Regions from separate parts of the Exiguobacterium sp. s160 genome, predicted to be linked through region 2. Evidence: riboswitches for the same ligand, from Rfam matches in the RefSeq annotation. Region 2 holds a riboswitch; the other holds the start of a gene.
The links. A riboswitch is a leader RNA that binds a small molecule or an ion and turns the genes downstream of it on or off. The one in region 2 is predicted to bind FMN.
Positions count from the first base shown of each region.

Region 1: another riboswitch for FMN. It lies ahead of KNO86_RS04605 (ECF transporter S component); the one in region 2 lies ahead of ribD (bifunctional diaminohydroxyphosphoribosylaminopyrimidine deaminase/5-amino-6-(5-phosphoribosylamino)uracil reductase RibD).

Region 1 covers NZ_JACSKK010000001.1:891,689-902,868, forward strand. The annotation lists gene KNO86_RS04585 (NAD(P)/FAD-dependent oxidoreductase) at 1-1,023, opposite strand, end outside; gene KNO86_RS04590 (NAD(P)/FAD-dependent oxidoreductase) at 1,287-2,264, shown strand; gene KNO86_RS04595 (NAD-dependent epimerase/dehydratase family protein) at 2,304-3,158, opposite strand; gene KNO86_RS04600 (HesB/IscA family protein) at 3,270-3,626, opposite strand; FMN riboswitch at 3,725-3,867, shown strand; gene KNO86_RS04605 (ECF transporter S component) at 4,031-4,618, shown strand; partial or broken gene KNO86_RS04610 (nucleotidyltransferase family protein) at 4,690-5,262, shown strand; gene KNO86_RS04615 (NupC/NupG family nucleoside CNT transporter) at 5,303-6,514, opposite strand; gene KNO86_RS04620 (YuzB family protein) at 6,717-6,953, opposite strand; gene KNO86_RS04625 (NAD(P)/FAD-dependent oxidoreductase) at 7,052-8,107, shown strand; gene KNO86_RS04630 (S8 family peptidase) at 8,351-9,781, shown strand; gene KNO86_RS04635 (YuzD family protein) at 10,009-10,296, opposite strand; gene KNO86_RS04640 (NifU family protein) at 10,425-10,652, shown strand; gene KNO86_RS04645 (TIGR01457 family HAD-type hydrolase) at 10,672-11,180, opposite strand, start outside.
Region 2 covers NZ_JACSKK010000001.1:1,095,617-1,106,796, forward strand. The annotation lists gene pruA (L-glutamate gamma-semialdehyde dehydrogenase) at 1-720, shown strand, start outside; gene KNO86_RS05660 (GAF and HD-GYP domain-containing protein) at 757-1,992, opposite strand; gene ribH (6,7-dimethyl-8-ribityllumazine synthase) at 2,119-2,583, opposite strand; gene ribB (3,4-dihydroxy-2-butanone-4-phosphate synthase) at 2,589-3,764, opposite strand; gene ribE (riboflavin synthase) at 3,764-4,405, opposite strand; gene ribD (bifunctional diaminohydroxyphosphoribosylaminopyrimidine deaminase/5-amino-6-(5-phosphoribosylamino)uracil reductase RibD) at 4,405-5,469, opposite strand; FMN riboswitch at 5,623-5,764, opposite strand; gene KNO86_RS05685 (undecaprenyl-diphosphate phosphatase) at 5,845-6,657, opposite strand; gene KNO86_RS05690 (homing endonuclease associated repeat-containing protein) at 7,111-7,752, shown strand; gene KNO86_RS05695 (sensor domain-containing diguanylate cyclase) at 7,798-9,477, opposite strand; gene KNO86_RS05700 (DegV family protein) at 9,775-10,605, opposite strand; gene KNO86_RS05705 (ABC transporter ATP-binding protein) at 10,766-11,180, shown strand, end outside.

The sequences.
Region 1 (11,180 bases), 200 kb from region 2:
TTTGCCATTGATGAGTGCCGCGATGTTTTTCGCAACGTTGTGCGCTTGTTGTGTTGCGATTTGTGCCGTCGGTGGGTATGGACGGTTCGAAGCAGGGTCCATGACTGCCGAGCAGTCACCGATAATGAAGACGTTGTCGTGACCTGGTGCACGGTTGTCCGCTTCCACTATGACACGGTTACGAACCGCTTCAAATCCTGATTTTTCGATGATCGGGCTACCACTTACGCCACCTGTCCAGATGATCGTGTTGGCATGAATCGTCTCCGTCGTGTCACCTTGAAGTGGACCAAACGTAACGACACCTGGCTCAACACCTTTGATTCCGTTACCGAGTTTCATCTCGACACCGTTACGCTCCAACCATTTCTGTGCGTACGTTGTGAGTTCTGGGTCGAAACCTGGAAGAACCGTTGGCGCTGCTTCAATATTGACGATGCGAACAGCTTCGCGTGGTACGTCATATTGTTTGCAAAGCTCTGGGATTCGGTTGACGATTTCACCGAGGAATTCGATTCCTGTGAATCCAGCACCACCGACAACGATTGTTACGAACGAGCTGTCAGAAGAACCGTTTGTTTTATATTGAGCGAATGAATACTCGATGTGCTCTTTAATTTTACGAACGCTGTTCAATGAGCTGATTGTCATGGCGTTTTCTTTCAAGCCTGGGATACCGAATGTTTCCGGTACACCGCCGAGGCCGATGACAACGTAGTCGTATTCGACGACAGAACCATCTTCAAGCGTGACTTGTTTCGCAGCAGTATCGACGCGATCGACGATCCCTTTGACAAGTTTCACACGTGACGGGTTCACAATGTCGTTAATGTAAATGCGTGCTTGGTCTGGGTTCATCGTTCCAGCAGCTGGTTCGTGAAGCCAAGTTGTTTGGTAGTGATAATCATGCTTGTTGATGAGCGTGATGTTCGCGTCACCTGCAGCGAGTGTCTTTTGAAGGTTGACGGCTGTGATGAGTCCGCCAAAGCCCGCGCCAAGAATAACAATGTTAGGTCGTTTCATGTTCATTTCCACCTTGTTTAAAGTTTTGTTTTTTTGAACAACTATGTTGTGTGTTTCTTCACATAGATGTTCACAATAAAGCCCATTCTTGTTCAACATCTGTTCACAATTGCTTCTGTTTCATTGTACGCTCTTTAATTTGAATTCTCAATGAAAAAGCTTATCTTCTTGAATTTTTTTTGAAAGTGTTGCATGTTTGTACTGAATGGATTTAATTCAATAAACTCTCTATAATAAATGTATACGCTTTGAGGAGGAATTCGATGAAGACGACGAAAGATGTAATCATCATCGGTGGAGGTCCGGTTGGATTGTTCACCGCATTTTACGCAGGCATGCGCCAACTCGATACGACGTTGATTGAAAGTTTACCGCAACTCGGCGGTCAATTGTCAACGCTCTATCCTGAAAAATATATTTATGATATCGCTGGTTTCCCGAAAGTGAAAGCACAGGATTTGATTGATCAATTAAAAGCACAGGCTGATCAATTCGAGCAAGACTACCGCCTCGGCGAAACCGTTGAAACGGTGGAACGTCTCGAGGACGGCACGTTCGTTTTGACGACGAATAAAGAAGAGTACCATACGAAAGCGGTCATTATCACTGCCGGAAACGGTGCCTTCTCGGCTCGTCCACTCGGTCTTGACGGTTGCGAAGATTACGCAAACCTTCATTACTTTGTCGATAACATGGAGAAATTCCGTGATCGCCGCGTCATGATTGCCGGTGGTGGCGACTCTGCTGTCGACTGGGCACTCATGCTCGAAGGCATCGCAAAAGAAGTACACATCGTTCACCGCCGTGACCGTTTCCGTGCTCACGAACACACGGTCGAACAAATGAAGGCATCGACGATTAATGTCCTTACGCCGTACAACATCGAGTCACTCTCAGGTGAGACACACATCGAATCTGTTGAATTGACGGATAAAGACGGCGAGTCAAAAATCGTTGAGATTGATGATTTGATTTGTAACTACGGATTCGTGTCATCTCTTGGTCCAATCAAGAATTGGGGAATGGAATTTGAGAAGAACACAATCCGTGTCGACTCACGCATGGAAACAACAGTTGCCGGGATCTTTGCTTGCGGTGATATCGCCACATATGAAGGAAAAGTGAAGCTGATCGCAACAGGTTTCGGTGAAGCACCGATTGCCATCAACCAAGTGAAGCAACTTGTGGATCCGACTGCCCGTCACCCGCAACACTCGACATCTGTATTTGCCGGGAAATAATGATTAATCCTCTGTGGACTGTGTCCACAGAGGATTTTTTCATTTCCGCATCGTTTGAATGATGACCCGGTCAATCCAGTCATCGAGTTGCGTGAACACGAAGCCCGCCTTTTTCGCTTCAGCAATCGACATGTAATAGTCGACGTCCGAATCATATGGGGACGACTCCCCATCTTTTATGATATGGACAGGTTTTCCGACATGTTGCCCGATTCGCTCCATTAAAGCACCCATGGAGATGAGACCGTCACTCGCAGCGTTGAAGGGTCCAGTCACGTTCGCACGTCCCACCCATTCTAAAAATGCTGCTGCTTCCGCGCTCGAGATGAAGCCCATTTTCGCTTCTGGACGATGCAACACAATCGGTTCCTCGTTGCGAATCGCGTCCACATAAAACTTGAGTCGATCTGTATAATCATCTGGTCCGAGGACAATCGGTAAGCGTACGGTCGCAACTGGGAACGAAGCCCGGTGGAAGAAGAACGACTCTGCCTCTCGCTTCCCTTGTCCGTAGTCATGCTCGGCTTCTAGATGATATTCATAATGGAGCGGATTAAAGTCACTCTCTTTTAAATCAGGTCCCGGCGCGTATACCGACATTGTAGACGTCAGGACATACTTTCCGACTTTGTCCATGAACGCATCCGAGGCGATTTTTGCCTGATACGGGGTAAAGCAAATATTGTCGTAGACGAGGTCATACCGTTCTCGTGCCAAGTCTTTCATCGTCGCGACCGATTGTCGGTCTCCTTTAATGGACCGTATCCCTTCGTCTTCTGGTACTTGTAGTTGGCCTCTTGTCACAATCGTCACATCGTCCCCCGCCTCCGCGAGTCGCAAGGCAAGTCGTTTCCCGAAATAGCGCGATCCTCCAAAAATCAATACTTTCCTCATCACCCTAGCCCCCTTCAATACGATTCTCTTCCCTACATTCCCTTTCCCCGACGTTCCGTAACTGGTCGAATCGCACAAAAAAAGACTATGGCGCTCCATAGTCTAAAATAATTAACATTCTCCTGGTGTACCGGCGTTCGTTGCCGTACGGAAACTCGAACCGCAGCCACACGTGGCGATGGCATTCGGGTTTTTAATCGTGAATCCTCCACCGAGCATCGATTGCTTGTAGTCAATCTCGAGCCCATCGACGACCCCGTGATCGACTTCTGCGACGATGACGCGGACGCCGTGATGGTCGAATTGAATATCTTTATCCGTCTTTTCCTCATCAAAGCCCATTCCATATGAAAGTCCTGTACATCCGCCACCTTGGACCTTTACTCGCAAATATTGTGCATCCGGGCGTTCGGTCTGTTTCATCATCTCTTGTACTTGAAGTGCTGCTGATTCTGTCAAATGAATCATCTGAACTCCTCCTCATTTTATCTTCAATTCAAGTCAATTGACTTGTAGTTTTGTGCATTATCTTGTATAACTAAACTGTAACAAAAAAAATTAAATCGTTCCATCTTCGGGGCAGGGTGAAATTCCCGACCGGCGGTATTGAAGAATTTATTCTTCTCAGCCCGTGAGCGAGCAAGGCGTTGCTTGCTGATTTCGTGAGATTCGAAAGCCGACAGTACAGTCTGGATGGGAGAAGATGGCGGCATCCGACCGATATCCGGATGTTTTCTTTGACGTGGACTTTTCCACCTCGGAAAACATCTATTTCGTATGCGCGTAAACTCTCCCGATTGTCTTCATTGCAATCGGGTTTTTATATGCGACGGGTGCCATTCATCGAGGAGCGACCTAAAGGAGAGATTCTGATGAAAACTACGCGCAACAAACGATTGACAACTATGGTGACTTTGGCGATGCTCGGGACGATTTCGTTCGTACTCATGCTATTCAACTTCCCGCTCCCATTTTTACCGCCATTCCTCAAAGTGGATTTCAGTGACATTCCTGCACTCATTGCTGGGATCGTCTTTTCTCCACTCGCAGGTGTCGTGGTCGTCGGATTGAAAAACGTCTTGTACTATGTCTTTAACGGTGGCGGTGTCCCGGTCGGAGAGGTCGCAAACTTCTTCGCAGGTGTCGCATTCATGTACCCGGTCGCATGGTTCTACCACAAACGGAAGACGAACAAAGCACTCGCTTCTGGACTACTCGCCGGTACAATCACGATGGCACTCAGCCTCGCCATTTTAAACTATCTCGTCATCTTGCCAGCCTATGCCTTCTTCTTCGGAATGGCAGACATGGCCGATCCGGCCGTGAAGACGGACCTCGTCCTTTACGGGATCTTACCGTTCAACTTGATTAAAGCGATCTTGATCAGCGCACTCTTCGTTCCACTCTTCTTGAAATTGAAGCCGTGGATCGAACGTCAGCGCGTACAACTTCAAGCATAATCGATATACGAGCACTTAGGCGTTGCCTAGGTGCTTTTTTTCAATCTGATTGATCAGGAGGAGTTTGATTGATGAAACACGAGCAGGATTTGATTGATTTCTTACAACAAGATGCAAAACTTATGAACCTTCTTCGCACCGTTGCTACCCTTCATCTGCCCGACTGGTGGATTTGCGCGGGCTATATTCGCGCAAAAATATGGGACCATCATCATGGATACGATGCACCGACCCAAACGGACGACGTCGATGTGATTTATTTCGACCCTACTTAGTCAGAAGAATCCATCGAAAAAGAATTAGAACAGGTGTTGAATCAACTCGACCCGAGCGTACCTTGGTCTGTAAAAAACCAAGCGAGGATGCATCATGTGAACCATTTGCCACCATATACGTCATCGGTCGATGCGCTAGCGCACTTCCCCGAGACGGTGACCGCAATCGGGGTACGTCTCAATGTAGACGGTGAGCTCATTCTCTCAGCACCCTATGGCGTTCAAGACCTTCTCACACTACAAGCTAGACCTACACCATATTTTGAAACAAGCACCTCAAAACATCCAATCTACTTGAAACGAATGGCTCAAAAAAATTGGCCAGCTCAATGGCCGAACGTCAAATTGTATACATCATCCCTATACTAAAAAACGCGACCACCGAAGTGATCGCGTTTTGTTATACTAATTAGAGAAGAAGTCCAGCCAAAGTAGCTGACATCAAGTTTGCAAGCGTACCTGCGAGAATCGCGAGGACACCCATACGTGCGATGTCACCACGACGGTTTGGTGCCATACCACCAAGACCACCGAGAAGAATCGCGAGTGATGAGATGTTAGCAAAACCACAAAGTGCGAATGCAGTCATCGCCTCTGTACGCGCTGACAATTCTCCAGAACCGATGATTGGTGCAAACTCAGAGAATGCAACGAATTCGTTCAAGACTAGTTTTTGACCGAGGAAGCTACCGAACTGTACAGCATCTGCCCACGGTACACCGATGACAAACGCGAGTGGTGCGAACACATAACCGAGAATCAATTGAAGTGACAATCCGTCAAAGCCGAACCATCCGCCAATTCCACCTAAAATCAAGTTGACAAGGGCGATCAATGACACGAATGCAAGAAGCATCGCACCGACGTTCAATGCGAGGAAGAGACCGTCAGACGCACCACGTGCCGCTGCATCGACAAAGTTTGCCGCTTTATTCTCTTCATCTTCAGCAATCTCAATGTTGTCATCGACTTCTTCTGATTCAGGAACGATGATTTTCGCGAACAAGAGACCTGCTGGCGCTGCCATGAAGCTCGCTGCGAGCAAGTACTCGAGTGGTACGCCAAGTGCTGCGTATCCAGCAAGTACAGAACCAGCAACCGATGCAAGACCACCGACCATGACTGCAAAGAGCTCAGACTGTGTCATCGTAGGAAGGTAAGGCTTGATGACAAGCGGTGCTTCCGTTTGACCAACGAAGATGTTTGCTGTAGCCGAAAGTGACTCTTTACGTGACGTTCCTAATGCTTTCGCGAGTGCCGTACCGAGGATACGGATGACCCACTGCATGACGCCAAGGTAGTAAAGTAACGCGATTAATGATGACATGAAAATAATAATCGTCAAGATTTGGAAAGCGAAGACAAAGTTGTCTCCCCCTACTGCCGTACCGAAAACAAAACTGATCCCAGCATTCGCTGTATTCAAGACAGCTTGAACGCCTTCAGAAAGTACTTCAAGTGCTTTGCGTCCCCAAGACGTATACAGGACAAGGAAAGCAAACGTAAATTGAACAGCGAACGCTGCCAAGACCGTGCGCCATTTGATGGCTTTACGGTTGGTAGAGAAGATGTAAGCGATTGCAATTAGTGCCAAAATACCAACCACACTCATGATTTTCATTGATGTTGTGCTCCTTTCATATTAAACAAAGCTATTATATGTGTCATACCCGAAAAGAGATGTGCCCTACCGTTTGAAACGCTTTCTTTTTCTCGTTGTTAAACGTCAGACAACCTACATTCGAACCTCTTAGAATATAACATCCCTCTTTTTAAAATGCAACGGGTGAAATAAAAAAGTTTGAGGTCATCCCTCAAACTTTTTACCATGCCATCTCTTCTATTTTTTCATACACCTTCGTCACCAACTCATCCGGCGTTTCACCGGTCACGACTTCCCCGTCGACGAGGCAAAAGAGGTCGAGGGAACAGACGCCACAGTAGCCTGTACAGCCGTATTCGACCACATCGAGATCAGGGTCAGACTCTAATTTCGCTCGGGCCACTTGTGAGCCCATCGCTAAATTCGAGGCGCAAAATTCGATGATTGGATTCATCATATATGTCACCGTCTTTCTTTACGTGAATTATCGGAAAATGGTTCTTCTACGGCAGATTATAACATGATACAGTTGAAGAGTAACAAAGGGGGATTATTATGCGCAAATTAGTCGTCTTAGGGGGCGGTTACGGGGGTATGCGTGTCATCGAAAGAGTTCTTGGACATCAGTTGAAGGACGTATCGGTCACGCTCGTCGATCGCTTACCTTATCATGGATTAAAAACAGAGTATTATGCGCTCGCTGCAGGAACAGTCTCGGACCGCGATATTCGCATCGATTTTCCGGAAGAAATTGACTACATATACGGACAAGTCACGGATATCGATACGGAAGACAGGATGGTTCTTCTCGCGAGTGGAGAAAAAGTACCGTATGATGACCTCGTCATCGGATTAGGCTGTGAAGACAAGTATCACAACGTCCAGGGGGCAGCAGAGTTCACGTACAGTATTCAAACACTTGAAGAATCACGAAAAACACAGCAAGCGATCAACGGGTTACGACCTGGCTCGGTCGTTTCAGTCGTTGGAGCCGGATTATCCGGCGTCGAACTCGCAAGCGAACTACGCGAGAGTCGTCCTGATTTGACGGTTCGCTTGTTTGACCGTGGACCTTCGGTGCTATCGTTCTTATCCAATCGTGTCTCCATGTATGTCCAATCTTGGTTCGAAGAGCATGGGGTCGAAGTCATCAACAACGCCAACATTACACGCGTCGATGCCGATGGCTTATGGAACCATGAAGATTTGTTCCCTTCCGACTTAACCGTATGGACAGCCGGTATTCAACCGGTCGCTGTCGTACGCAATCAAGGATGGGAGCTTGATGGAGGCGGACGTGTCAAACTGACGGAACATCATTTCGTACCAGGCTTACCGGACGTATTTGTCGTCGGAGACAATGCAAGCTTGCCATACGCACCGTCCGGACAGCTCGCCGAAGCTCAGGCGGAACAAATCGTTCAAGTGCTCCTCTGTAAATGGAAAGGACTTGCCTATCCAGAGTTACCAGACATCAAATTGAAAGGGACGCTCGGTTCCCTCGGTAAGAAAGCAGGCTTCGGGGTGTTCATGGGGAAACAATCACTCACCGGCAAAGTCGCCCGCTTGTTGAAGTCCGGAATTCTTTGGAAACATAAAGTCATCAAGTAAACAATTGCGAATGGACCTGACGGGTCGATTCGCTTTTTTTCATGCACCGCATCACCGATTTTCTGTTACCGTTACGTCCTCTTGAGTCAAAAGTCTTGTATCTGAATCCCCTGTATCCTTATCTAAATATTCAGATTTTTAATGCCATCGACATATTCTATCCGTTGGAAATACTTGTTACTCTATGAACACGTCAGTACGACATCCTGTCATCTTGCCTACTACCTTAAAGGAGGAAACAAGTTGAAGAAAATCTGTAGCACCGTCCTTGCATCATTGCTCGTCTTATCAACCGTCCCAGGAGGCGCGGAAGCCGCCCCGAACAAAGAGAAAGAACCCGTTCTCGTCGTCTTCAAAGAATCGGCAAAGAAAATTCCGCTCTCGATTGAAGGCATGGAAGTTAAACAACAGTATTCGAATATTCCTGCAGCAGCACTTGAAGTTCCGAAAGCTGCCTTGAACGGACTGAAGAATAACCCGCATGTCGCACACGTGGAAGTCGATCAAACGGTACATATCGAGAACCAAAGCCAGGATTGGGGAATCCCTAAACTTCAAGCTCCTTCCGCTTGGCAAAGTGGGTTCACTGGGAAAGGTGTCAAAGTATCCGTCGTCGATACGGGTATCTCCGCTCATCCTGACTTAACGATTGCTGGTGGTGCCTCGTTTAGTACGGTCACGAGTTCTTACACCGATGATAACGGTCACGGTACGCACGTCGCCGGGATTATCGGAGCCCGTAACAACAGCATCGGTACGGTCGGAATCGCTCATGAGGCAAGCATCTATGCCGTCAAAGCACTTGAGGCGAACGGTAGTGGTAGTCTATCAAGCATCATCGCCGGCATTGACTGGTCAATCACAAATGACATGGACATCATCAACTTGAGTCTTGGGACGACAAGCCCCTCGACGACACTCCAACAAGTCGTGGATCGTGCGAATAACGCAGGCATCCTCGTCGTTGCGGCAGCCGGAAACAACGGACGTACCGATGGGTCAGGCGATCTCGTCAACTACCCAGCACGCTACAGTTCGGCAATCGCAGTCGCTGCGACGGATATCAACAACAACCGTGCCTCGTTCTCAGCGACAGGTGGCACAGTCGAAGTCGCGGCACCTGGTGTCAGCATCAATTCAACCCTCTCAAATGGCGGCTACGGTCAAATGAGCGGGACATCGATGGCGACACCTTACGTTGCAGGTAACCTTGCGCTCATGAAGCAAGCCTTCCCAACGTTATCGAGCACGCAACTCCGTACGAAATTATCGCAAGATTCGATTGACCTCGGTACGGCAGGTCGTGACACTTGGTTCGGAAATGGACTCGTCCAAGCCCCTACTTCTGGTGGTACGACACAACCGGTACAAGCACTCACGACGACAGTATCGACTTCAAAGTCATACTACTACGCGGGTGAAGTCGTCTCGATTTCTTCAATAGTACGTAATTCGAATGACCAAGCGGTCGCGAACGCCGATGTCCATGTGACGGTCACACTACCGAACGGCGCGACACTCGTCGGTACAGGCAAGACGAATGCTTCAGGAGCGATCACGTTCACACTCTCCACGAATTCTTGGTCACAACGCGGTACGTATCAAGTGAAGTCTGACGCGACGCTAACTGGTTACACAGCTGGTTCAGCGACGTCTTCGTTCCAACTTCTTTAACCGAAAAAAATCGAGCGCTTCGCTCGACTTCACTGATTGACGAACCACGTCGCATCATACGACCTGGTTCGTCTTTTTTTTGATTCCAATTCATCAGGTAAAGTGTTCAACAAGTACTCTAGTTTTGTAAAACTGATAAAACAAATCCTCATATTTCGTTTTCGGAAGAATAGGTAAACAAAAAACGAACCTTGCATTCGCATGGTCCGTCTGTCTTTAATACTCATTTATGATTGCTTCGCTTCAATCGCCGCATATACTTTTCTCAACTGAACGACGCCTTCGTCAATCACTTCCCCGTCTAGCAAGACGAGCGGATAAAACCATTCGTCCTCTTTAAGTGCCTGGGCGAACTCGTCTTCACTTTGTTCGAAGTCGATGTATTCGAACGAAAAGGATTGCTCTGGATACTTTCGCCCGAGTGCACTTTGTAACCATTCATACGTCTCGGTCGAACTCGGTGCACCGACACAACTTGCACATTGAACTTCAGCCCCATATACCGTAATTTTCATCTTCATTCCCCCTCAAAACCATTATACAAAATCCTTCCCTTACTCGATGATGAAACGCTCAGCGTAAATGATTGAGAAACACTCTCAAACTTGCTAGAATAAAGTAGAACGAGAAAGGGGTAGATACCATGGAAATGTTTGATCAAGTCCAAGAAGTGCTCGATAAATTGCGTCCGTTCTTGCTTCGTGACGGCGGAGACGTCGAACTCGTAGATGTCGAAGAAGGCATCGTCAAGCTCCGTTTGATGGGTGCTTGCGGCAGCTGCCCGTCTTCAACAATCACGCTAAAAGCCGGTATTGAGCGTGCGCTCATCGAAGAAGTACCAGGGATCGTCGAAGTAGAACAAGTATTCTAAGCAAAAAGGGAGACATTCGTCATCCCTTTTTTTCATGCTTCCATTCATCTAAGCTCTCGACCATATAGGTTGGGAGTTTTTCTTGTTCTTGGATAAATGCCGGTCCATGTACACCTGAATTCACATGGAGTGTACGAATGCCACCATTGATTCCAAATAAAATATCTGTGTGATAGTTATCCCCTACCATGACGACATCTTCTTTATTCAACCCAATCATGTCGAGTGCGATGTCAATCATGACCGGTTCCGGCTTTCCGATGAAGAAAGGATCTTTCTCCGTCGTCACGGTCAACACGGACGTGAGTGATCCGTTCCCCGGTAAAAATCCACGTTCGGTCGGAATGGCGATATCCCCATTCGTCGAGATGAATCGAGCCCCCGAACGGATGGCGATTGCGCCTCGCGCCAACTTCTCATACGTGATGTGTCGGTCGAGTCCGATGACCACGTAGTCCGCCTTCGGTTCGTCTGTGACATGAAAACCGCGAGACTCTAACGCGAGACGAAGTCCGTCTTCCCCAATCA
Region 2 (11,180 bases):
CAAATCTGGCTCAAACGCGTCATCGCAGAGATGGGCGGAAAAGATACAATCGTCGTTGACGAGTCAGCGGATCTCGAACTCGCAGCACAATCGATCGTCAAATCGGCATTTGGTTTCTCAGGTCAGAAATGTTCAGCTTGTTCACGTGCCGTCATCGTCGACAGCGTTTATGATACGGTACTTGACCGCGTCGTCGAACTCACGAACGAACTCTCTGTCGGAAACACAGAGAAGAACGAACACTTCATGGGACCTGTCATCGACGCAGCAGCCTTCAAGAAAATCACATCGTACTTCGATGTGGCAAAAGAAGAAGGACGCATCGTCGCAGGTGGAAACGCCGATGACTCAACAGGCTACTTCATCGAGCCGACGGTCGTCGCAGACGTCGACCCGAAAGCACGTCTCATGCAAGAAGAGATCTTTGGACCAGTCGTCGCTTTCACAAAAGCGAAAGACTTCAAAGAAGCGATTGACATCGCGAACAACACAGAATACGGCTTGACAGGTGCGGTACTCACACGTGACCGTATGAATCAAGAATACGCTCGTCAAAACTTCCACGTTGGGAACCTTTACTTCAACCGTGGATGCACAGGCGCAATCGTTGGCTATCAGCCGTTCGGTGGATTCAACATGTCAGGTACGGATTCAAAAGCAGGTGGACCGGACTACATCCAACTCCACATGCAAGCGAAGACAACATCTGAGACATTCTAATCAAAAAGAGACGTTCCCAAGGGAACGTCTCTTTTTTCAGTGTGCTTTAAATGTCTGCTCGAACATGATGGCGATCTCTTCTTGATGGAGCAAGAACAGGTCAAACAGCGTCGGATCGAACGCCCCTTTCATGTCTTTCATCGCGACAATCGTATCGTCATGGGAGAAAGCAGGTTTATACGGGCGAACCGTCCGTAACGCGTCATAGACGTCGATGATGGTGACGATTCGGGCCGCGAGTGGAATTTCCTCTCCCTTCAACCCTTTGATATATCCTGTCCCGTCCCAACGCTCATGATGATAGAGCGCGATCTGATAGGCCATTTGGATAAAGTAGTTTTGAGGGAACTGTATCTGGAGATCCTTCAACACTTCACCCCCGACGCGCACATGATCTTTCATGAAGACCCATTCTTGGTCGGATAACTTATTCGCCTTCAATAAGATCGAATCTGGTACAGAAATCTTCCCGATGTCATGAAGCGGTGCCGCAAGTCGAATCCCTTCGATGAAGAGTGGCGACACGTCCGGGTGATGATGGTCATATAAAATCGTCGCAAAGAGCGTCGACAAATCTTGTACCCGCTCGATATGGTTCCCCGTCTCATTGTTACGGAGTGCGGACAGCCGTAACAACGTCCGGACGAGCCCCTCTTGATAATCGATCATTTCTTTTTCCCGCTCGGCGAGGATACGCTGTGCTTCTTCCCGTCCCGCTTCGATCCGGTGCCGTTCGACCGCACCAAGAAGGGCATTACTGAAATCTTGCAGTGCCTGTTGCTCGTATTCCGTGTACGTTCGCTCCGAGACGACGGAATCAAATCCGACGAACCCTTGGCACGTCTTGCCTTGCATCATCGGGACCGCCAGCAAGCTTTGAATCGACTGCGGTTCGAGAATCCCGCGGACGACACTAGTTTCTGGTAAATCTGCCACGCGGGGAATGTACATCGTCTCGCCTGCCACGTGAGTGTTGACCCATTCGGGCAACACGTCGATCGGCACGTCTTGAAGATTGTCCATCTCGGCGGTGATGCCCTCGGCGCACCACTCGAACGTGTTGTGACAAACCTGATTCGTGAAATCGTAATCGAAGACATAGACGCGGTCGACCGCGAAATAATGTCCGAGTTCGGCTAGCGACTGGTCAACCCGCTTTTTGAAATCCGCAATCTCTGTTGTTAAAAAGCGATTGAGGAGTGACGAAAGCAGGTGATGGAGTCGCTCTTGTTGTTGTAACTGTAACGTCAATGATTCATGCGAAGTTGCCATGTGCCAAACCTCCCTTTTGTCTGGAATATATGCAATCGTTCCATGAGTTTATTTTACCCAATTTTCAGTCTTTTTACCCTGCTTATCCCAATTGAAAAACCGGGCGACGATGCACCCGGTTCTTCATCAAACTTGCTTTAACAAGTTCGCCATTTCAATGGCTGATGTTGCTGCTTCCCAGCCTTTATTTCCCGCTTTCGTACCAGCCCGTTCAATCGCCTGCTCGATCGTCTCCGTCGTCAATACGCCAAAGATGACCGGGACCTCCGATTGATAGCTCGCTTGCGCGATTCCTTTCGCCGCTTCGTTACACACGTAATCAAAGTGTGGCGTCGCGCCACGGATGACGGCCCCTAGCGTGATAACCGCATCATATTTTTGACTCATCGCCATTTTTTTCGCCACAAGCGGGAGCTCAAACGCACCCGGGACGAATGCGAGTGACACGTCCTCTTCTTTCACGCCATGACGCTTCAATGCATCTCTCGCACCGTCTAGAAGACGCATCGTGATCAAGTCGTTGAATCGACCGACGACGATTCCAATCTTTAAGCCTTCTCCTACTAAATTACCTTCAAATGTATATGTCATCTCATTTATCCTCCAATATGGTTCATTTTGAGTTGTTTCGTCATACGATATGATTCATTCGCTTCGTGCGCACCGACGTGAAGCGGGACACGCTCGACGACGGTGATGCCACATGATTCCAAGGCATCGACTTTTTCAGGGTTGTTCGTCATGAGTCGGACACGGCTCACCCCGAGGTCACGGAGCATCGCCGCACTGACACGATAGTCACGCATGTCGGGATGGAATCCGAGTGCCTCGTTCGCCTCGACCGTATCCAACCCTTCCTCTTGTAAGGCATAGGCTTTCAGTTTGTTCACGAGTCCGATTCCTCGCCCTTCCTGACGCATATAAAGGACAATGCCCGACTCCTGTTCGATTCTCTCGATGGCTGCATCAAGTTGCGGACCACAGTCACATCGGAACGACCCAAAGACGTCTCCCGTCAAACATTCGGAATGGATCCGAACGAGCGGGATGTCTGTAAGCGTCTCGGTCACGAGTGCCACATGCTCTTGTCGGTCGAATCGGTTCTCATATCCGATCATTCGAAACGTCCCTTTCGATGAAGGGAGTGACACGTCCGCTTCCCGCGTGACAAGGCTCGTCTCCATATATCGAACCAATTCTTCGATTGTGATGAACGCCAAATCATGACGCTTTGCGACTTCAACCAAGTCCGGGACGCGGGCCATCTCCCCGTCTTCTCGAATGATTTCACAGATGACGGCTACCGGCTCACTGCCTGAAAGTCGTGCCAAATCGACGGATGCTTCCGTGTGACCACGACGAACCGAGACCCCTCCTTTTTTGGCGATGAGCGGGAAGAGATGTCCCGGTCGTTGAAAGTCAGAGGGACGTGATGACGGGTTCGCTAATTCACGAACGGTGTGGGAGCGCTCGCTTGCCGAGATGCCTGTCGTCGAATCGATATGATCGACGCTGACTGTGAACGCCGTACCATGCGGGTCCGTGCTATTCGTCACCATTGGTTCAAGCTCAAGGCGTGCCGCCACTTCTTCGGCGACGGCCGCACAGACGAGTCCTTTCCCTTCCGTGATTAAAAAGTTCATCGTCTCGGGTGTCATCTTGTCACCAAGCACGACAAAGTCACCTTCATTCTCACGATTCTCGTCATCGACGACGATGATCGGACGTCCGCGTCTTAATTCCTCAATGGCCCGTTCAATCGAATCAAACATTACCATCCCGCCTTCCCATAACCTTGTGATACCAAAGATTCGAGTGTCATCTTCGACTGTCCGACTAGTTTTTCCATATATTTTGCCAACAGGTCACATTCCAAATTGACAGGTTCACCGACGTGCTTCGACCCGAGAACAGTCTCACTATACGTGTGCGGGATCAACGACAGCGTAAACCCACGTTCGGATACGTCGAATACGGTCAGACTCGTCCCGTCCACCGAAATCGATCCCTTCGGCACGATGTATGAAAGAAGCGAAGGGTCGCATTGAATGTCGACATATACGGCATTCGCGATTGGACGCTTCTTGGTGATGCGCCCGACGCCGTCAACATGCCCGGACACGAAATGCCCGCCGAATCGTCCGTTCGCAGGCATCGCCCGTTCGAGATTGACGCGCGTCCCTGGCTTCACCCCATCTAGACTGGATGCTTTCAGTGTCTCTGGCATCACATCAACGGCGAATGTCGACGCGTCAAACGTTGTGACCGTCAAACAAATCCCATTTACCGAAATGCTGTCGCCGATTTTTACGTCATCGAGCACCTTTGCCCCCGATAGGACGAGCCGCAAAGACGGACCGTTTCGTTTCACCGCTTTGACCGAACCAATTTCTTCTACGATTCCTGTAAACATCAGAGCGCCCCCTTTCGAAGGACGACTTTCAGATCGGGTCCGATCATCTCGACCTGCTGAATCTCAAAACGAGAAATCGTATCCAGCGAGCCTTCCTGTTTTGAACGGTAGACACCGTTTTTCCCGCCGAACACGCGCGGTGATTGATAGGCAACCCATTCATCCACATACCCTCCGTCAAGAAGGGACGTGACAAGTGTCGGTCCCGCCTCGATCAATAAGCGTCCAACCCCGTTCGCGTAAAGTGTCTGGAGCACGTTTCCGAGCGACGTATAATCGAATAACTCGATTCCCATGGCACGTGCCTGTTCCCGTTTCTCTCTGTCGTCCGACGAGGTGAACAGAAGCACTGGGACGTCTTCGGCCGTTCGGGCAAGCGTGCTCGCGAGTGGCAAGCGAAGGTCACGGTCGAGGACGACTCGCTTCGGTTGACGTGTCTCACGGTCCAATCGAACGGTCAGTGCCGGATCATCCGCAAGCACCGTTCCGATTCCCGTTAAAATCGCATCGGTTTTGGCGCGTAGTTCATGGACGTCACGACGGGCTTCCGGGCTTGTCACCCATTGACTCTCACCAGAATCCAATGAAACTTTTCCATCGAGACTCGTCGCCGTCTTTAAGATGACGTACGGTCGCTTCGTCTCGAGCGCTCGCAAGAACGCTGGATTTAGTGCCCGTGCCTCCTCTTCAAGTAACCCGACTTCAACTTCGACGCCAGCCGATTTGAGGCGCATGATCCCTTTTCCGGCAACGAGCGGGTTCGGGTCTTTCATGGCAATGACGACTCGTTTGACTCCGGATTCAACGATCAAGTCGGCACACGGTGGTGTCTTCCCGTGATGCGAGCACGGCTCAAGCGTGACGTAAAGTGTCGCCCCGTACGCTGCCGCACCTGCCATCTTAATCACGTGAACTTCAGCATGTGGTTCGCCCGCCTTGAGATGGGCGCCTAACCCAACGACGCGACCGTCTTTGACGAGAACGGCGCCGACAAGTGGGTTCACACCAGTCTGTCCGTCGGCAGATTTCGCCAATTGGATGGCTTGTTGCATGTACTGTTTCATCGTTCTCCCTCCTTTTTTCCGTACAAACAAAAGACCCTAAGGAACGGTCCTTAGGGTCTTGGTGGGAGGGTTTCGTCGTTTTTGGGCAAGCCAAATAAACGTTTTCTTTACAGAAAAGCGTACGACGAAGCACAGGTCACGCAGACCTGTTTTTTGTTCCTTCTCCCATCCAGACTATACTGTCGGCTCTAGAGTCTCACTAGATCCACCGTTCGCACACGTGCGCCCGGGTCACGGACTTAGGGCATGGCCCATCACCGCCGGTTGGGAATTTCACCCGACCCCGAAGGAATATTTGTTTGTACAGATTTACTGTATCGCAATTGTTTTTATTTCGCAAAACAAAAAACGCTACCCGTGAGAGTAGCGCCTCGATTATGCGAGAAAGAGGACGACGAGAAGTCCGACAATCCAGCAATAATATGAGAAATACTTTAATTCGCCTTTTGCCATGATGTGCTGGAACCACTTCAACGAAATCGCAGTCAACACATAAGAAGCGATAAACGCCAAGATGAGCGGACCGAACAAGTCACGTGTTTCTGGGTTCGTAAATAACGCCGGACCGTCCAAAATCATCGTCCCGAGACTGATTGGAATGAACAAGAAGAACGAAAAGCGAAGTGCTGATTCTTGCTTGATTCCGAGCAACATTGCCATGACGATGGTTGCTCCAGAGCGACTGATTCCTGGGATGAGCGCCACCGCTTGGGCGAGTCCAATCAATACGGCGTCACGTAACGTGATCCCGCCGTCTCCTTTATTCCCGCGCATGTTTCGAATGAACCAAAGCGCAAGACCCGTAATGATGAGCGTGTATCCGACCGTCGCGACGCCACCGAGTACTTCTCCAATCCAGTCACCAAAAATGACACCGAGCACACCGGCCGGAACCGTTGCGACGAGGAGCAATCCGATAAACTTCACATCGACCATCGTCTCATCTGTCCGATCTTTCTTGAACAGGAACGTCCATAAACTGACGATGAGGCGGACGACATCTTTACGATAGACCGTTAAGACCGCGAGGAGCGATGCAAAATTTACGAAAACTTCAAATGACAATCCCGGCAAGTCGATGTTAAATAATTCTTGGAAGATAACAAGATGTCCGCTCGAGGAAATCGGGATCGGCTCCGTGAATCCTTGGATCAATCCGAGCAACGTATAAAATAACCAAACTGTCATAATGGTAATCCTCTTTTCTGTTTTTCACTCAATGCGCCTATTTTAGCAGAATTGGACTTTCGTTGACCAGCTGTTAAAAATTTTTTGATGTAATTTCAATATTCGATTGATTAGTCTGAAAATTAAATTTATTATAGAAGGGTACTCATCTGGAGCGAAGGCGATGACCCCATTTCTCCAGTTGGGTACTTTTTTATAAAAATATGACATTTTTGGTTGATTAAAACTTTTTGTTTACATTTATCACGAAATTCGATTTAATTTGTAATAGAACTGTTACCATTTTTTGAAATGTTTTTCTGTGACTTTAGACCTATCCAATTCTTAGAAATTGTTTAATAATTTTCAAAATCACGTTAATAAATCCGAAAAACCATCCGATAGTATGATTGTAGGAGCATTTTTTTCATCTTTGTCGGTTCATATTTGAGTCCACGGAAGGAGGAACCATCATTGAGTCAAACGCTAACCACTAAATCCCATCACCTGTCCACCGAACAACAGAGGATGATCCATTGCATCCGCCTTCTCGGGGACTTGTTGAAGGAACGTCCACGCCGCTCTGTCTACCGTCGCTTTGCCATGGAACAGAATTGGCCATCTCCTGAATCCATCATCAGACAGTTCGGGTCATGGGCTGAGGCACTTGCCATCGCAGGCTATGAATGGCATGGAGAAGCAACTGTCGAATTGCCAGACAAAATGCCGAAGTATACACGCGAGGATATCATCGAGACGCTTGCACTTTATTCGCGAGACATGGGCTCGATCATTACCTTGAAGAAGTATCAGCAATGGCGAAAGCTCCATCCGAAGGCACCGAGCCATTATCATATCGTCAAGACGTTCGGTTCGTGGCATGATGCCTGTGCCGAGGCAGGACTTGAGGCGAGTGTCACCTATTCGAAAACAGAATTATCTAACGCGCTACGTGAAGCCATTCAGGAAATGGGCTTCTCCCTCTCATTCGAAGCATATCGGGAATGGGCGAAACGCAACAACAAGCCTTCGACAAAAGCGATCCTACATCGCTATGGCTCTTGGTCAGCCGCCGTTCATGCGGTGGAATCGGAACTTTATAATACGAACTCATAATCTTTTCATACAAAAGGAGGATCCGCCATATGGTGGATCCTCCTTTCATCTGACTTCTGTGGATAGTTCTTGATAGTGGGCGACCCGGTCACGACCATTGAACTTGGCCCCGACATACATGGCTCGGTCCGCATGCCGGAGTACCGTATCCAAGTCTTCATATTCATGAATCGTCTCAATCCCAATACTCGCTGTCACCGTGATGCGTGTCCCTTCCGTACCAAAATCATGGCGTCTCAGCGCTTCCCGTATCTTTTCACCGACCAGATGGGCTGCCGCCTCATCCATTCGGGGGAACACGAAGACAAATTCTTCTCCACCATACCGCGTCACCAAATCCGTCGCCCGAACGCTGCGCGTGAACAATTGTCCGGCCTCAATCAACACTTCATCCCCGAACGCATGTCCATACGTATCGTTGATCGACTTGAAGTGATCCAAGTCGACGAGGAAAAGCGAGAGCGGATAGGATGCCACGTCATTCAATCGTTCTGTCGTCCAGCTGCGTAACGCCCGCTGATTATGTAGGCCCGTCAAAGGGTCCGTCAAACTCTCATGTTGCAGGCGGTCCCGCTCATCGATTCGCTCGATCGACCACGACAACGTTTTAAGGAGCCGGTTCACTTCGATGGCAATCGGCGTCTCATACGCGCCGTTGGCTGTCGTCGACACCATACAGCTGACGGCCGTTTCCGCTCCCCAAACGGGCTGGATGACGAGCGCTGAATGATGCAGCTCTTGCTGCTGTTGCTGTAGCTCGGGATGCCATTCATGTAACGAATCATAGACGAAACATGGCTCATCCTCGTCTTGATAACGCTCAATCGTATAGGCGTCCGGCACACTTGGGATGATGCGTCCCGTCATGTCATAAAACGTCCGCTCCCCTTTTCGGTTGACCTGCAGCCAACCACGTTCGACTTCCACAACGTCACGCAGTCCGTTCCAAAACTTTTCAATCAACAGTTGCTCGCTATCGACACGGTATAGCTGTTCTTTCAATCGCTCGACCTGATCGACTTTTGTTTTCGTCTCTTCTGTCTCCGTTGCTTTTGACATCGACATTTTTAAGACAGATAACACGAAGAACGTGACGATGAGACCGACGTACCCAAACACGTGATACGATTCAATCGCGATCATCGTGAACAACAGTTCGAGTGACACGACGAGCCAATCGAATCGAATCAATCGCCACATGATTGGGAACGGGATCCGCTCCCCGACCATGAAATAAGACAAGGCAAAACTCATTGTCAAGACGATGAAAAGTGTCCCTAAGAACGCCAACATCGCTACTCCCTCTTGCATCAAATGAACGGGTTCACCGATGCGTCCACCGAGTCCGATATAGGCCAGTCCCGGTAACAAAACGAGGAGGCACTCGATCACCGTATTCAGCGGATAGAAATGTAAGAAACGCCGCCGCCCGACCCGACGATTGAACGTCCTCGCTTGAAAGGTAAACAAGAGGAGTTGCCCCATCAGGAGGGCCGGGGCAAGCCCGTAGAGGAAGAACGTGATAAAGACGAACATCTCATGGAACGTAAAATGGAGATGTCTACGCTTTAGCGGGTTCATGACGAACAAAGCGCCTAGCGTATAGATAAACCAAAACAACGGCCAGTCGAACGATTCCAGGTGGTGTAAAGTCAAATACGTCACACCTGTGAAGACGATTGCCCACGCGAGCCAGCTCCGAACTAGATACTTCCGAAATCGCATCGTCTTCTCCCCTTTTCTCGTTCATTTTTTCTAGTATGACCCGTAATGCAAAAACATTCCAGCAATTGTTTGAAAGTTGAGACAATGAAATATTGAAAAGATTCCCAATCAGAAGTTTTGTAGACATGAATGTCGGCAACAGTCAATGAAAGGAGGCTATAACGATGGACCTTTCCATGTTTCTCATCACGTTCCTACTCATTTATTCGCTGACAATCACATTTCTATTTTTACGAAGGCAAAAACAGAATTGAAGCATACAAAAGGCGATTCTCTCACGAGAAACGCCTTCACGTCTTATTTCGCTTTCAAATACGAGATTCCGATTGACCCAGATCCCGTATGTGCCCCGAGAAGCGGGGCAAGAGTGTCGACCCGAATCGGAATGTTGTCACCGAGTCGCTCTTTCCACTCTTGTGCGAGTTCAGGAACGTTGCCGTGGAAAATCGAGACGTCTTTACACTCACCAGACTCAATCGCTGCACGCAACACTTCGAATAAGTGAGCCTGTGCTTTCTTATACGTGCGGACCGTTTGATACGGGACAATCAACCCATCCTCGAATCGGAGCACCGGTTTCAATTGAAGCATGTTCCCGATTAACGCCTTCGATTTTGAGATGCGTCCGCCTTTTTGCATCTGCGTCAAGTTTTGCAGAGTCAGCTCAATCCGTACGTCTTCAACGCGTTCCTTCATGTAGGCTTCCACGTCTTCGAGTGCGTCGCCTCGTTCGACACGTTCAATCAACTCTTCCAGCATGAGCCCCATCGTATAGATCCCCGCTCGTGAATCAATGGCGAGTAACTTAAATTCTGCAATCTCAGCACCTTGTACAGACGCCGAGTACGTTCCACTCAAGTCAGAGGACAGGTGAATCGCGATTCCCATGTCGTACTCTTCCTTCAACTTCTCATACAGTGTGACAAAATCTCCAATGGCTGGCTGGCTCGTCGAAACGCGCTCCCCGGCATCAATCCATTCATAGACGGTCGTGGCATCGACTTCAATCCCGTCTTTATACGGTTGGTCCCCTTTGACGACATAGAGCGGGACGATATGAATATCTGGGTGGTTCACTAAAGCATCTGGAAGGACGATTGTACTGTCCGTGATGTATGCAATCTTCATGAAAAGTTCTCCCTTAAAAAAGTTTTTAGTACCTGGTTATATTATTTTATCACAGGTGAAGCGGTTTCACTATTTTTTCAAAACATCCTGTGTGCAACTTGTCCAATCTGACTTCGAAAAGGGTACATGATACATAACGAACAAAGGAGGCGAACGAGAGATGATTCAGCTCGAGAACGTCAATAAAATCTATAAGACCGGCGACGTGGAAACGGCTGCCTTAAAAGAGATTAACCTAAGTATTCGTGACGGCGCGTTCGTCGTCATCCTCGGACCGAGCGGAAGCGGGAAAAGTACGCTACTCAACGTCATCAGCGGACTCGATACCGTGACGAGCGGCAAAATCACATTCGGAGACACGGTGCTCACTGACTTGTCCCCCGAACAGATGACGGCATTTCGGCGCGACCACCTCGGATTCATTTTTCAACAATACAATCTCCTTCAAAACTTGACCGTCTACGAGAACGTACAAATCGGGTCCGATTTGACGAAAGACCCGCTCCCCATCGATGAATTGCTCGACCAAGTCGGGCTCGCTGCAGCGCGTGACAAATATCCCTATCAACTATCCG